Linked DNA regions of Vreelandella piezotolerans. The protein of the gene in region 1 interacts with the protein of each later gene in a pairwise test. Links are inferred from orthologs where the notes say so. Each region holds a gene or a part of one and is shown on either strand. Other genes may lie near its edges.

The links.
Region 2: the proteins of GYM47_RS03590 (region 1) and mrdA interact in binary tests that used the Escherichia coli proteins (3 or more experiments, as listed by UniProt). The link is inferred for Vreelandella piezotolerans from one-to-one orthologs.

What each region holds. Positions count from the first base shown.
Region 1 is NZ_CP048602.1:768,786-776,974, forward strand. What follows is about bases 2,224-5,348. They hold GYM47_RS03590 (penicillin-binding protein 1A), read right to left. Parts: upstream 4,988-5,348; coding sequence 2,459-4,987; downstream 2,224-2,458. Other genes in these bases: GYM47_RS03585 (TRAP transporter permease), read left to right, coding at 2,224-2,377; pilM (type IV pilus assembly protein PilM), read left to right, coding at 5,181-5,348. Also shown: GYM47_RS03580 (DUF1850 domain-containing protein), read left to right, coding at 1-260; more of GYM47_RS03585, read left to right, coding at 365-2,223; more of pilM, read left to right, coding at 5,349-6,242; GYM47_RS03600 (PilN domain-containing protein), read left to right, coding at 6,239-6,808; GYM47_RS03605 (type IV pilus inner membrane component PilO), read left to right, coding at 6,805-7,452; GYM47_RS03610 (pilus assembly protein PilP), read left to right, coding at 7,449-7,967; GYM47_RS03615 (type IV pilus secretin PilQ), read left to right, coding at 8,023-8,189. UniProt on the Escherichia coli protein: Cell wall formation. Synthesis of cross-linked peptidoglycan from the lipid intermediates.
Region 2 is NZ_CP048602.1:1,611,260-1,615,519, reverse strand. Bases 1,387-4,260 are described here. They hold mrdA (penicillin-binding protein 2), read right to left. Parts: upstream 3,841-4,260; coding sequence 1,933-3,840; downstream 1,387-1,932. Other genes in these bases: rlmH (23S rRNA (pseudouridine(1915)-N(3))-methyltransferase RlmH), read right to left, coding at 3,927-4,260; rodA (rod shape-determining protein RodA), read right to left, coding at 1,387-1,930. Outside these bases: mltB (lytic murein transglycosylase B), read right to left, coding at 1-725; more of rodA, read right to left, coding at 770-1,386. UniProt on the Escherichia coli protein: Catalyzes cross-linking of the peptidoglycan cell wall. Responsible for the determination of the rod shape of the cell. Is probably required for lateral peptidoglycan synthesis and maintenance of the correct diameter during lateral and centripetal growth.

The DNA.
Region 1 (8,189 bases):
AGCTCGAGCGCAGCCACCAACCGGATTTTGCCGCTGGGCTTGGGCACATTTTCGGGCGCGGCGAGCAGGTGTCGGACGGCCAGGGCGGTTACTGGATCAATGCCATCGACGAGCCAGTGGCGAACAATCGCTACGTACTACGGGTCGGCTCGACGGCCGTCAATCACCGCGTCATGTGGCCAGATGGCGAGCATCCCACCGTGAGCCTGAGTGAGCGAGCGGCTGGCCAACGCGTCACGATAGCCTTGTCATCGCGTTGAGTGTCGTTAGCCAAACACCTCATAAGTGCGCCGATCGATGTCGCTTTTCATAAAAATTAAGTGGGTGTTAACCCCCAAAGTTAGCTTATGCTTCCGAGGACTTCATGAACGAATCCACGCCACCGCCGACTGTGATGCCGGGCGGCAATGCGATTCAACCCCGCTTCGTTTTATGGTGTATCACCATCGTGGCGGTGGGACTGTCGTTATTCCAACTCTACTCGGCGGGTATTCAGCCGCTGGGCCTATTTTATCAGCGCAGCATTCACCTAGCGCTGATCATGCTATTGGCCTTTTTGATGTTTCCGGCCTTTGGGCCAAATCGTAAGCGCGGCATCGTGGGCTGGGGAATCGACCTGGTCTTCTTTGCCGGTGCGCTGATCACGGGTGGCTACTTGGTGTTCAACTTGGATGCCATCTTCAGTCGCGCCGGGTTCTGGAACCAGACCGATATTTTGGTTGCCTGTATTGCCACGGTCACCGTACTCGAGGCCAGCCGCCGCGCGGTGGGTTTTGGTATGACGGTGATTGGCTTGCTCGCTATCGTTTATGCGTTTGCCGGCCCCCGTGGGGAGCTTCCCTGGCTGGGCGAGTGGATGCCCGGCATCATGGAGCACCGTGGCTACAGCCTCGACCGCGTGGCCGGGCAGCTTTACCTGGGCCAAGAGGGCATTTTTGGCCTGCCGCTGGGAGTTGCCGCTACCTATATCTTCATTTTCGTCCTCTTCGGTGCTTTTTTGGAAAGCACGGGTGCCGGTAAGTTTTTCATCGATATGGCTTACGCCGCTACTGGACGCCAGCGCGGCGGTCCGGCCAAAGCGGCCGTTCTGGCCTCGGCGGGTATGGGATCGATTTCGGGCAGCGCCATTGCCAACGTGGTCACCACCGGCGCGTTCACCATTCCGCTGATGAAGAAACTGGGCTACCAGCCGAAGCAGGCGGGGGGCATCGAAGCGGCCGCTTCCACCGGCGGGCAAATCATGCCGCCGCTGATGGGTGCAGGCGCCTTCTTGATTGCCGAATATACCAATACGCCTTATTTAGAGATCGTCAAAATCAGCATTCTGCCGGCGATCATGTACTTTGCGACGGTCTATCTGTTCGTCCACATCATTGCCTTGAAACAAGGCATGCAGGGCATGGCCAAGAGCGAGCTGCCCCAAATGCGCCAAGTCATGAAAGATGGCTGGCACTTCCTCCTGCCGCTGGCGGTGTTGGTATGGCTGCTGGCCATGAGCATGTCGCCCATGCGCGTGGGGTATTACGCGGTCGTCACCATGGTGGCGGTGGCCGTCTTGCGCTATGCATTATGGTACTTCTTCGTGGCACCCAAACAGGGGCAACCGGTCACGGTCGAGCGCACGAAAGCGGTCGTGTGGGCAGGGCTCGTGAAGCTGGTCCAGGGATTAGAGTTGGGCGCGCGCAATGCCGTGGCGGTCTCCATGGCTTGCGCTGTCGCCGGTATCATCGTCGGCGTGGTCGGTTTGACCGGCCTGGGTCTGAAGTTCTCCTCCATGATGCTGGCGTTCTCCGGTGGCAACCTGGTGCTGGCACTGCTGTTGGTGCTGTTGGCGAGCCTAATTTTGGGGATGGGGTTACCGGTCACTGCCAGCTACATCGTTCTGATCGTGCTGGTGGGGCCAGCGCTGACCGCCGAGTTCGGTGTGCCGCTGTTGATCGCTCACTTGGTGGTTTTTTGGTACTCCCAGGACTCCAACGTCACGCCACCGATTGCCCTGGCGGGGTTTGCGGGGGCGGCCATTGCCGGCAGTAAACCCATGGAGACGGGCTTCCAAGCGTGGAAGTTTGCCAAGGGGCTCTACCTGATTCCGCTGTTCATGGTCTTCAATCCGGAGATCATCATTGGCGGGCCGGTGCTCGTGGTGGTATGGAATGCAGTCATCGCGCTACTGGCGCTATGTGCGTTCGCGGCCTCGCTAGAAGGCTACCTGTTTACGCGTATGTCTTGGCTGCCTCGTTTGGCCATTGGTGGCGCCATTGTCGGTGTGTTCTACCCAAGCTTGTGGACGGAGGTGGCCGGCGTCACGGTCATGGTCGTAGCCATCGCCGCTAACTGGCAGGCGAGCAAACGGGAGCCAACGCCGGTGGCCGGTTGATTTTGCCTAGGAGAAAAGCAGCACCAAAAAAGCCCGGGAACATTCGTTCCCGGGCTTTTACGTTTTAGCGTCGGTTCGTATTTAGAAGATCGACTCTGCCGTGCCAGACCCCTGCGAGCCACTGGCTTCCTCAAGCTCTTGGCTAATGCGCCGAGGCTGGAAATCCGGTAGATGGTCTCTGTGGAACAGCTCGGTCATGCCGCCCGGTTGGTCATCGTGTAAACGACGGCCCGTCTCCGGGTCCACCCGTGCGGTGACGATGGTGTCGGGACGCTCTGGCAGTGCAGAGGGGGTTCCTTCGAGCGCATCGCCCATGAAGTCGATCCAGATGGGTAGAGCGGCATTCGCGCCATACTCGGCAATGGTGTCGTTGCTGTCTTTACCGACCCACACCGTGGTGACGAGATTGCTATTGAAACCGGCAAACCAGGCGTCTCGCTGGCTGTTGGTCGTGCCGGTTTTACCGACGATATCCTCACGGTTTAGGCTCAGTGCACCTCGGCCCGTACCGGAGGTAATGACGTCGCGCAGCATGTCTCGCAGAATATATACCGCTGCTGCGTCGGCCACACGAGGGGCGATCGGGTAGGTCTTGCCATCGATCTCGACGGTTTCCTGGCCCTCGGCGCAACTCACGCAGGCAACCTGCGGCGTAGCTTCATCGATCACTTCGTTATCGTCATCGCGGGTCACCCGCTCGATGAACCAAGGCGAGACTTGGAAGCCGCCGTTGGCGATCACCGCGTAGGCGTTGGTCATCTCCATGGGCGTGAGACTGGCGCTACCCAGGGCCAGTGACAGGCCGCGGGGCAGACGCTCCGGCGAGAAGCCGAACCCTTCCAGATATTGGATCGTGTGGTCGAGCCCCATGGTTTGCAGCACGCGAATGGTGACGAGATTGCGCGAACGTGCCAGTGCCGGGCGCAGGCGCATCGGACCTTGGAAGTCGCGGCTTGAGTTGACCGGGCGCCATAGTGAATCGCTGCCATCATCCAATACCACCGGCGCGTCGTTGACCACGCTCGCCGCGTTCATTTCGCCATCTTGCAAGGCGGCGAGATAAATGAACGGCTTGAAGATTGAGCCGGACTGACGCTGGGCTTGCACGGCGCGGTTGAACTTACTAGCGTTGAAGTCGAAGCCGCCCTGCAGCGCCAGAATCGCACCGGTGCGTGGGTCTTGCGCCACCAGCGAGCCTTCGGCGTCTGGACGTTGGGAAAGGCGCAGCGTGCCGTCATCGGTCTCGATGACGCGGATGAGGTCGCCCCGTTCGGCAATCTGTGCCGCATTGGTCGGTTCGGCCCCTCGGCTACGCGGGCTCAAATAGGGGCGCGCCCAGCTAAGACCACTCCATGGAATCGTTTGCAGCTCACCGCCACGAGTCAGCACCTGCATCTCACGGCCACTGCTCTCGACCACGATGGCAGGCTGCAGCAGGCCATAGTTGGGCGTACGCTCCAGTACCTGAAGCCAGTTGCTCACATCGCCATCCACGCCTTCGACTTCGGTTTGGCTACGCTGGGCAGCCTGACGAGCGGTTTGGCGGATCTCCGGCGACTCTGACAGCTCCTCTTCCAAACCCTGGGTAGTGGTCTGCTCTTGGGCTTCGACCAAGCTGGGGGCAATGTCCTCTTGCTCGGCACCCCGCCAGCCATGGCGTAAGTCGTAAGCGATCAGGCCATTGGCCAGCGCCTGACGGGCAAACGGCTGCAGTTCGCTATCGATGGTGGTGTAAATGCGGTAGCCACCGGTATAGGCGGTATCACCAAAGCGCTCGATGGCGTATTGGCGTGCCATCTCTGCCACGTAGGCGGCATCCACCTCGGTTTGGGTGTAGTGGCGGCGTGCGGTGACTGGGGCCTGAACGGCACTTTGATAGGTATCGTTATCGATATACCCAAGCTCACGCATGCGGAATAGGATCCAGTTGCGACGAATCAGCGAACGCTCGGAGTTGGCCAGTGGGTTGAACGCCGAGGGGGCTTTGGGCAGTCCGGCAATCATGGCGGTTTCCGCCAGGCTCAGCTCGGCGAGTGGCTTGTCGTAATAGGTCTCGGCGGCAGCGGCAATGCCATAAGCACGGTTACCTAGAAAGATCTTATTGACGTAAAGTTCGAAGATCTCCTCTTTGTCGAGAATCTGCTCCATCTGTAAGGCCAGCAGAATCTCGCGAATTTTCCGTGTGAACGTCTGGTCGAGGGTCAGCATGTAGTTACGTGCGACCTGCATGGTGATGGTGGAACCCCCCGATTGAATGGTGCCGCCACTCTGAACCAGCTCGACCGCCGCGCGCGCCAAGCCGCGCGGGTCGACGCCTGCATGATCGAAGTAACTGGCGTCTTCGGCAGCAATCAGCGCGTTGATCATGTCTTGGGGAATGTCATCGAAGTCGATCGCCACGCGGCGCTCTTCACCGAATTCGCCGATCAGCTTGCCGTCGTTGGTAAAAATCCGTAGTGGCGTGTGCAGTTCGAAATCCTGCAGCTGACGCACGTCGGGCAGGCCCGGCGAAAAATAGATCGCCGCACCGATCACCGCCAGTATGACCGCACCCGAGAGCGCAACGACCAGTGAAAATAGTGACAGCACAAGAGTCCGTAAAAACGTCATGAACAGTGGGCACCCGTAAAAAGAGGAGTAGCCAGGGCAGTATTAACGCCATGGCGCGCAAGTGGCTGCCATTATAGGAAGGGGAGGCAGCGGCCACCAGTGTTGATATGGCGTAGAGGCATTGGCGTGTGCCTTAACTAAAAATCATGTAACCTCGAAACTCGCACGATAGGCAGGCGGAGCCGAACTCAACATGCGTTTACTAACACCCAGTAAAGGGTTGATTGGTGTCGATATTACCTCGGCGACCGTCAAGCTACTCGAACTCAAACGGTGCAACGATAATTACCAAGTCGAGAGCTACGCCGTGCGCCCGCTTCGCGAAGGTGCGGTGGTCGAACGCCGTATTCGAGATATGAACGATGTGGCCAACATGCTGAGTCGCGCCGTCGAACACGCCAAACCCTCAACGCGTAAAGCTGCCGTGGCCGTTCCGGCCAGCGCTGCCATTACCAAAACGCTTCAGTTTCCCGTCTCGCTGAGCGAAGACGAGATCGAAGAGCGCATAATCGCCGAGTCAGACCGGCATATTCCGTTTCCGTTCAATGAAGTGGCGTTCGACTTCCACTGCCTGGGCCCTGCGCCCTTCGATGACGAGCAGCAGCAGGTCATTTTGGTGGCTTGCCGCCAGCAGGATGTGTCACAGCTCACCGAAACCTTGGAGCGTGCCGGATTGGAGCCTGCGGCGGTGGACGTGGAAACCTTCGCCATGGAGCGCTCGCTGGCCGAGCTGCGTCGTCAGCTCAACGTCGACAGCGACCCCAACGCCTGCGTAGGGCTAGTGGATATTGGTGCGAACATGAATGCCTTTCACGTCGTGCGTGGAGGTCACATCGTTTATAGCCGGGACACGGTGTTTGGCGGTCGCCAGCTCACTGACGCGATTCGCGACCATTACTCTTTGAGTAACGAAGAGGCGGGCTTTGCCAAAAAGCGCGGCGGCCTGCCTGAGGATTACCACGAGAAAGTGCTCAATCCGTTCCTGGAAACCGTCGTGCAACAGGTGGGGCGCTCCCTGCAGCTCTATTATACCGCCGGGCGCCAGCACGAAGTGCAGCACATCGTACTGGCAGGCGGCTCGAGCGTCATTCCCGGCTTGGCCGAGCGCATCGCCGACGATAGCGGTATGTCGGTGACCATCGCCAATCCGTTTCAGCGTATGCGTGTCAATAAGCGCCTCAATATGGAAGGTTTGACGAACGATGCTCCAGCCATGCTCACCGCGGGCGGTTTGGCGATGAGGGTTGGACTATGAGCATTAATATCAACCTGCTTCCCTGGCGGGAGGCGCGTCGGGAGAAACGCACCCGCCGTTTTTACGGGGTCGTCGTGCTGATGCTGATCGCCGGGGTTGCGCTGGGCCTGGGGGTCGCTCAGCTTTACCAGCAGAAGCTCGCCGCTCAGCAGCAGCGTAACGCCTATATCACCCAGCACATCGAGCGCCTGAATAACGAAATTGCCGATGTGCAGCGCTATCAACAAACCGCCGAGCGACTAGGCGAGCAGTTGGCGCTGTTCAACACGCTGCAGGCCGAGCGGGTGAGTACCGTGCAACTGTTCAACGATATCGCTGCAAGCGCGGTAGACGGCGTGGTGTATCAGCGGCTGACCCGTAACGGCGAGCAGGTAAGCGTATCGGCCATGGCGGGCAGCGAACGTCAGGTATCCGATCAGCTGCGTCAGATTGCCAGTATGCCTGGGCTGGGAGTGCCGCTACTGTCGGAGGTGACCAGCGGGCAAGATGGCAATAGTCGCTTGTTCCAGTTCGAAGTGGTGCAGTCGTCGCTGAGAGAGAGTGGTGACGGGGAGGAGTCGCCATGATAGGGGGGCGCGAGCGCTGGCGGGATGAGTGGCAGCGATTGAAAACGCTGGATTGGCAGTCGCTGGATGTCAAAGAAGCGGGCGAGTGGCCCGTGCTACTCAAGGTGCTGTGTGGCGCGCTAGCGTTTTGCGTAGCCTTGGGCGGACTGAGCTGGTGGTTGGTGAGCGAAAAGCGCATCGAACTGGAAGCGGCACAGCGCCAAGAGGCACGTCTTCTGAACGAGTATCGTAGCAAAGTCTCTGAAGCGGCCTTTTTGCCCGAAGTGCGTGACCAACTCATCGCGCTCGAAGAGCAGATGACCACCATGCGCTCCATGCTGCCCACCAGTGCCGAAATTCCCTCGTTATTGGATAGCATTAGCGAGGCAGCGCTGGATAATGACTTGAGTATCGAAACGATTCGCCTGCGCCCCACCGTGCGAAATACGCACTACGTGGAGCACCCGCTGGATATTCAGGTGCGCGGCGGCTATCACGAGCTGGCGCACTTCGTGGCCGACATTAGTCAGTTGGCACGTATCGTGACCCAGCACGATATCGCGCTCTCACCGGCCGAGCAGAGCGGTGAGTCGCTGCGTATGTCATTGGTCGCTCGCACCTATAGCTATATAGACGCAGCAGACGGGGAGGCGCCCGTACCATGAAGCGTTTACTCACTTTTGGCGTAATGGCGCTTCTCGCGGGTTGTAGTGACGCCAACCTTGGCCAGCTAGCGTCGGTGTTGGACGAGATTCGGCGCGCTCCAGCGGGACAGCCGCCGGTCGCCATTCCAACGATTCCCGACTACCAGCCGATAGAGTACCGCTATAGTGATGCCCGCAGTCCGTTCCTCGCTCCTGAGAGCGTGCGAGCGACCGAGGCGGAGGCCGTCTTTGCAAGCGCCCTGGCCCCCGACCAGCAGCGAAAGACCGAGCCGTTAGAGCAGTTCCCGCTGCAAAGCCTACGTTTGGTGGGCACGCTGCGGATGGGCGGGCAGCAGGTGGCACTGATCAGCGCGCCAGACGGTAGCGTCACTAGCGTGCGCGAAGGCAACTACCTAGGCACCGATTTCGGGCAGGTGACCACGATCAGTCCGCAAGAAGTGCGCATCACCGAACGTACGTTACATCAGCAGTTAGGTTGGCAAGAGCGCGAGGCAACGCTCACGCTAAAGGAGTAGCTAGCCCCACGCTACTCGGCAGTACACTACATTGACTCGTTACCGGATGATATCTATGGCCGTCACGCTTCGTCGAATTACGCTATCACTGTTAGCTCTGTTGCCGACTTTTGCCTTTGGGTCTGTGCTAACCGACTTGGACGTGCGCCAAACCGACAGCGGTGAGGTCGAGCTGCTCTTGCAATTCAGTGGCGGCGTGGCCGAACTGCGTGGCTATCGGTT
Region 2 (4,260 bases), 840 kb from region 1 along the record:
ATCGCGCCGCCTCGTTGCCAACCATGCTCGGCGAAGTAATTGGCAACGCTACCAATCGCATCGACTGGGTTATTCCACAGATCGCGCTTCGCGTCACCGTCAAAATCGACGGCGTAAGCTTGATAGCTGGTAGGTATGAATTGAGGGTAGCCCATGGCTCCTGCATAGGAGCCGTAGAGCGACTCGGGTGCCACCTCTTGCTGATGGGCGATGGTCAAAAAGGCCGCTAGCTCGCCGCGAAAGAAATCGCCGCGTACCGGGTGGTGAAATGCCAGCGTGGCGAGAGAGTCCAACACTTTATGACGCCCTTTGTGGCGACCGTAGTAGGTCTCTACACCCATGATGGCGGTAATCACTTCCGGCGGCACGCCGTATTCCGATTCGGCACGCGCCAGCGCATCGGCATGGGCCTTGATGAACGCGGCCCCTTCGTCGATACGCTGCTCGGTTAGAAAAATATCGCGATACTCGAACCAGCGCAGCCGACGCTCGGCCGCGCCTGCCATGGCATCCAACACTTCCTGTCGATAGCTTGCCTGAGCCAGCGCTTGCTCCAGCCACGCATTTGGCACGCCCTGCTCGGCCAGCTCGTCAGCCAATTGCTGGGTTTGCGGATTATGCTGCGGATCGAAACTGACCGTTTCCTCAGCGACGACCGCCGGGGCCGAACACGCTACTAGCATGGCAATGGCATAGCCACCCGCTTGACTTCGCGCCCTGTTCATTTGCTCACCACTCCTGTGAATTCATACTGCCACGGCCTTGACCGTCAGCGTGGCAGTAACCGCCGATGGGCGTGTATGGACATGAGGATACCGAACCCCGCTAACAAGGTCACGCTAGAGGTGCCGCCATAACTGACCAGTGGCAGCGGCACGCCCACCACCGGCAAGATGCCACTCACCATGCCCACATTGACGAATACATAGATAAAAAACGTCAGAATGATACTGCCTGCGAACAGGCGACCAAAGGTATCTTGGGACGATGCCGCCAGCCACAGCCCGCGGCCCACGATCATCACATACAGCGTCAGCAGCACCATCATACCCACCAGGCCAAACTCCTCACCCAACACGGCGATAATGAAATCGGTATGCCGCTCGGGCAAGAACTCGAGTTGGGACTGGGTACCTTCTAACCACCCTTTGCCCCATAGCCCACCGCTGCCGATGGCCGTAGTGGATTGTATGATGTTCCACCCGGAACCCAGCGGGTCGCTATCGGGGTCTAGAAACGTCAGCACCCGCTGTCGCTGATAGTTGTGCATGTTCATCCATAGCACCGGTAGGCCCGCCGCGCCCAGCGCTGCGACCAAACCGATCAACTTCCAGGAAAGCCCTGCCAGCAGCACGACGATCACCGCCGCGCTGGCCACCAACAGCGAGGTACCAAGATCTGGCTGAATGGCCGTTAATACGACCGGTACACCAATGATCACCGCGCAGACCACGATATCGCGAAGACGAGGCGGCAACTGGCAGCGGTTCAAATATGCCGCCACCATCAGCGGCACCGCCAACTTCATCATCTCCGAGGGCTGAAAACGGATGACGCCAGGAATCTCAAGCCAGCGCTTGGCCCCCATGCCGATATCGCCAGCAATTTCTACCGCAATCAGCATGGCAAGGCCCACCCCGTAGGCCAGCGGTGCCCAGCGTAAAAACGTCGAGGGGGAGAACTGGGCGATGATCACCATACCCGCCAGCGCCACGCCAAACCGAATGGCCTGGGCGATGACGGTATCGAGCCGCTGCCCCGAAGCGCTGTAAAGCACCAATAGCCCGGCGCTCATCAGCACCAGTAGCATGCCGAGCAGCCAGGGGTCGAGGTGGATACGTTCCCACACACTTTTGCGCCGGGCGATACCGCTGTCCGGCGGACGCGTTGGATAACGCCGCAACGAACGGGTAATCAGTTGCCAAGGCATCGCTAGTTGCCCTCCACGTTGGCGGTATCTTCCTCTAACACCTCTTTGACTTCCTCGACCTCGGGGGCCTCATCTTCGAGCAGCCAAGCATCCGTCATCGCCCGCGCCAAATGCGCGGCATGAGTGCTGCCGCCCCCCGCGTTTTCGACGATGACCGATACCGCAATTTGTGGGTCGTCGATGGGCGCAAACGCCATGAAAAGCGCGTGATCACGCAGGCGCTCTTCGAGCTCTTCGGCGTTATAGCGCTGATCTTGACCAAGCGAGAACACCTGGGCCGTGCCTGACTTGCCCCCCATGCGATACTCGAGCCCCACCCCCGTTCGACGCGCCGTACCCTCGCTGCCACTGAGCACTTTTTCCATACCGCTATATACCCGATCCCACCAGTTATCGTTGGCCAGTTCGATATCGGGCAGCGTATCGGGGAGCTCTTCGGGCACCGGCTGCTCGCCAATACGCAGGGCCAAGCGCGGCTTCACCCAATGGCCACGATTGGCCAAGGCAGCGGTAGCGCTGGCAAGTTGCAGCGGTGTGACCTGCCAATACCCTTGACCAATACCTACCGAGAGCGTTTCGCCGGGATACCACGGCTGATTGAACCGCGCCCGCTTCCAGTCACGCGAGGGCATCAGCCCCGTGCTTTCTCCCTGAACGTCGTGAGCCACGCGTTGGCCAAAGCCGAAGTTGGTCATCTGTTCGTGGAGCTTGTCGATACCGAGGTCGTGGGCAAGAGAGTAGTAGTAGGTGTTATTCGATACGGCAATGGAGCGCTCCATATCGACACGCCCGTGCCCCCAGCGCAGCCAATTACGATAGCGGCGAGAATCGTTGGGTAATTGATAGAAACCGGGATCGTTGATGGTGCTATCCGGGGTGATCACGCCCTCGACCAACCCTGCCAGCGCCAAGAAGGGCTTGATGGTCGACCCCGGCGGGTAGTGACCGCGAATGGCACGGTTGAACAGCGGCAGGTCGATATCTTCCTGCAGCGCTCGATAAGAACCGACATCAATGCCGGTCACGAACTGGTTACTATCGAACCCAGGGGTCGACACCATCGCCAAAATTTCGCCAGTGCTGGGAACGATAGCCACGATGGAACCGCGTCGCCCATCAAGCAGCTCGTAGGCCAGCATTTGCAAGGAGCGGTCGAGCGTCAAGGTGAGGTTGGCACCGGGCACGGGGTCGGTACGGCCCAATTCGCGTAGAACGCGGCCCCGTGCGTTGGTTTCGACCTTACGTAGTCCGGCCTCGCCGTGGAGTTCAGTTTCGTAAAAACGCTCGACGCCGGTTTTGCCAATGAAATGGGTACCCGCATAGCGTCCTGGGTCGAGCTCCTGTAGCTCTTCTGCGTTGATACGCCCGACGTACCCCAGAGCGTGGGCCATGACGTCCGCATCGGGATAGTAGCGAAGCAGTTGAGCCTCGACTTCGACGCCGGGCAACCGGTGGCGATTGACGGCCAGCCGAGCGATCTGCTCTTCGCTAAGGTCGCTCATCAACAGCGCAGGCTGAAACGGTCGCTGGCGCTGGCGGGAACGCACTTGAAACGCCTCGATCTCCTCCTCAGGCAACTCTAGAAGATCGACCAGCAAAGAGAGCGTCTCATCGAGATCATCGACTCGCTCACGCACCAGGGTCAAATTGTAGGTAGGCCGGTTCTCGGCCAACAGCACACCGTTGCGGTCGTAGATCAACCCACGATTGGGCGGCAGAGGCTCGACCCGTACGCGGTTTTTTTCAGAGCGAGTGCTGTAGAGGTCGTGCTGCACGATCTGCAGGTAGCCTAGTCGACTAACCAACAGGCTAGTCAGCACCACGACCACTAACACGGCGAGCAGTGCCCTGACACGGAAAATACGCAGTTCTTGCTCGGGAATTTTTAGCGTGTCACGGCGCTGAGGCATGGCAACAGAGGACTCTCACAAAACAATAAAAGCGGCGGCCCCAGTGGGGAGTAAACACAATTTAGCCGTCGATCGGCCTTTAACGCCTAGCGGTGGTAGGGATGACCCACCAACAGTGTCCAGGCGCGGTAGAGCTGTTCTGCCAGCATGATTCTGACGAGTGGGTGGGGCAGCGTCAGCGGCGAGAGAGACCACGCTTTGTCCGCCGTGGCGGACAGGGAAGGCTCCAAACCGTCCGGACCGCCAACGAGCAGAACGACGTCCCGCCCCTCCATACGCCAAGCATCTGCTTCTCGGGCGAGCTGCTCGGTGGTCCAAGGCTTCCCTTTGACTTCGAGCGCGACCACGATCTCATCGCCGCGCAGTTTTTCGCGAATGCGCTGCGATTCTTGCGCACGCGCTTTGGCGATATCGGCATTC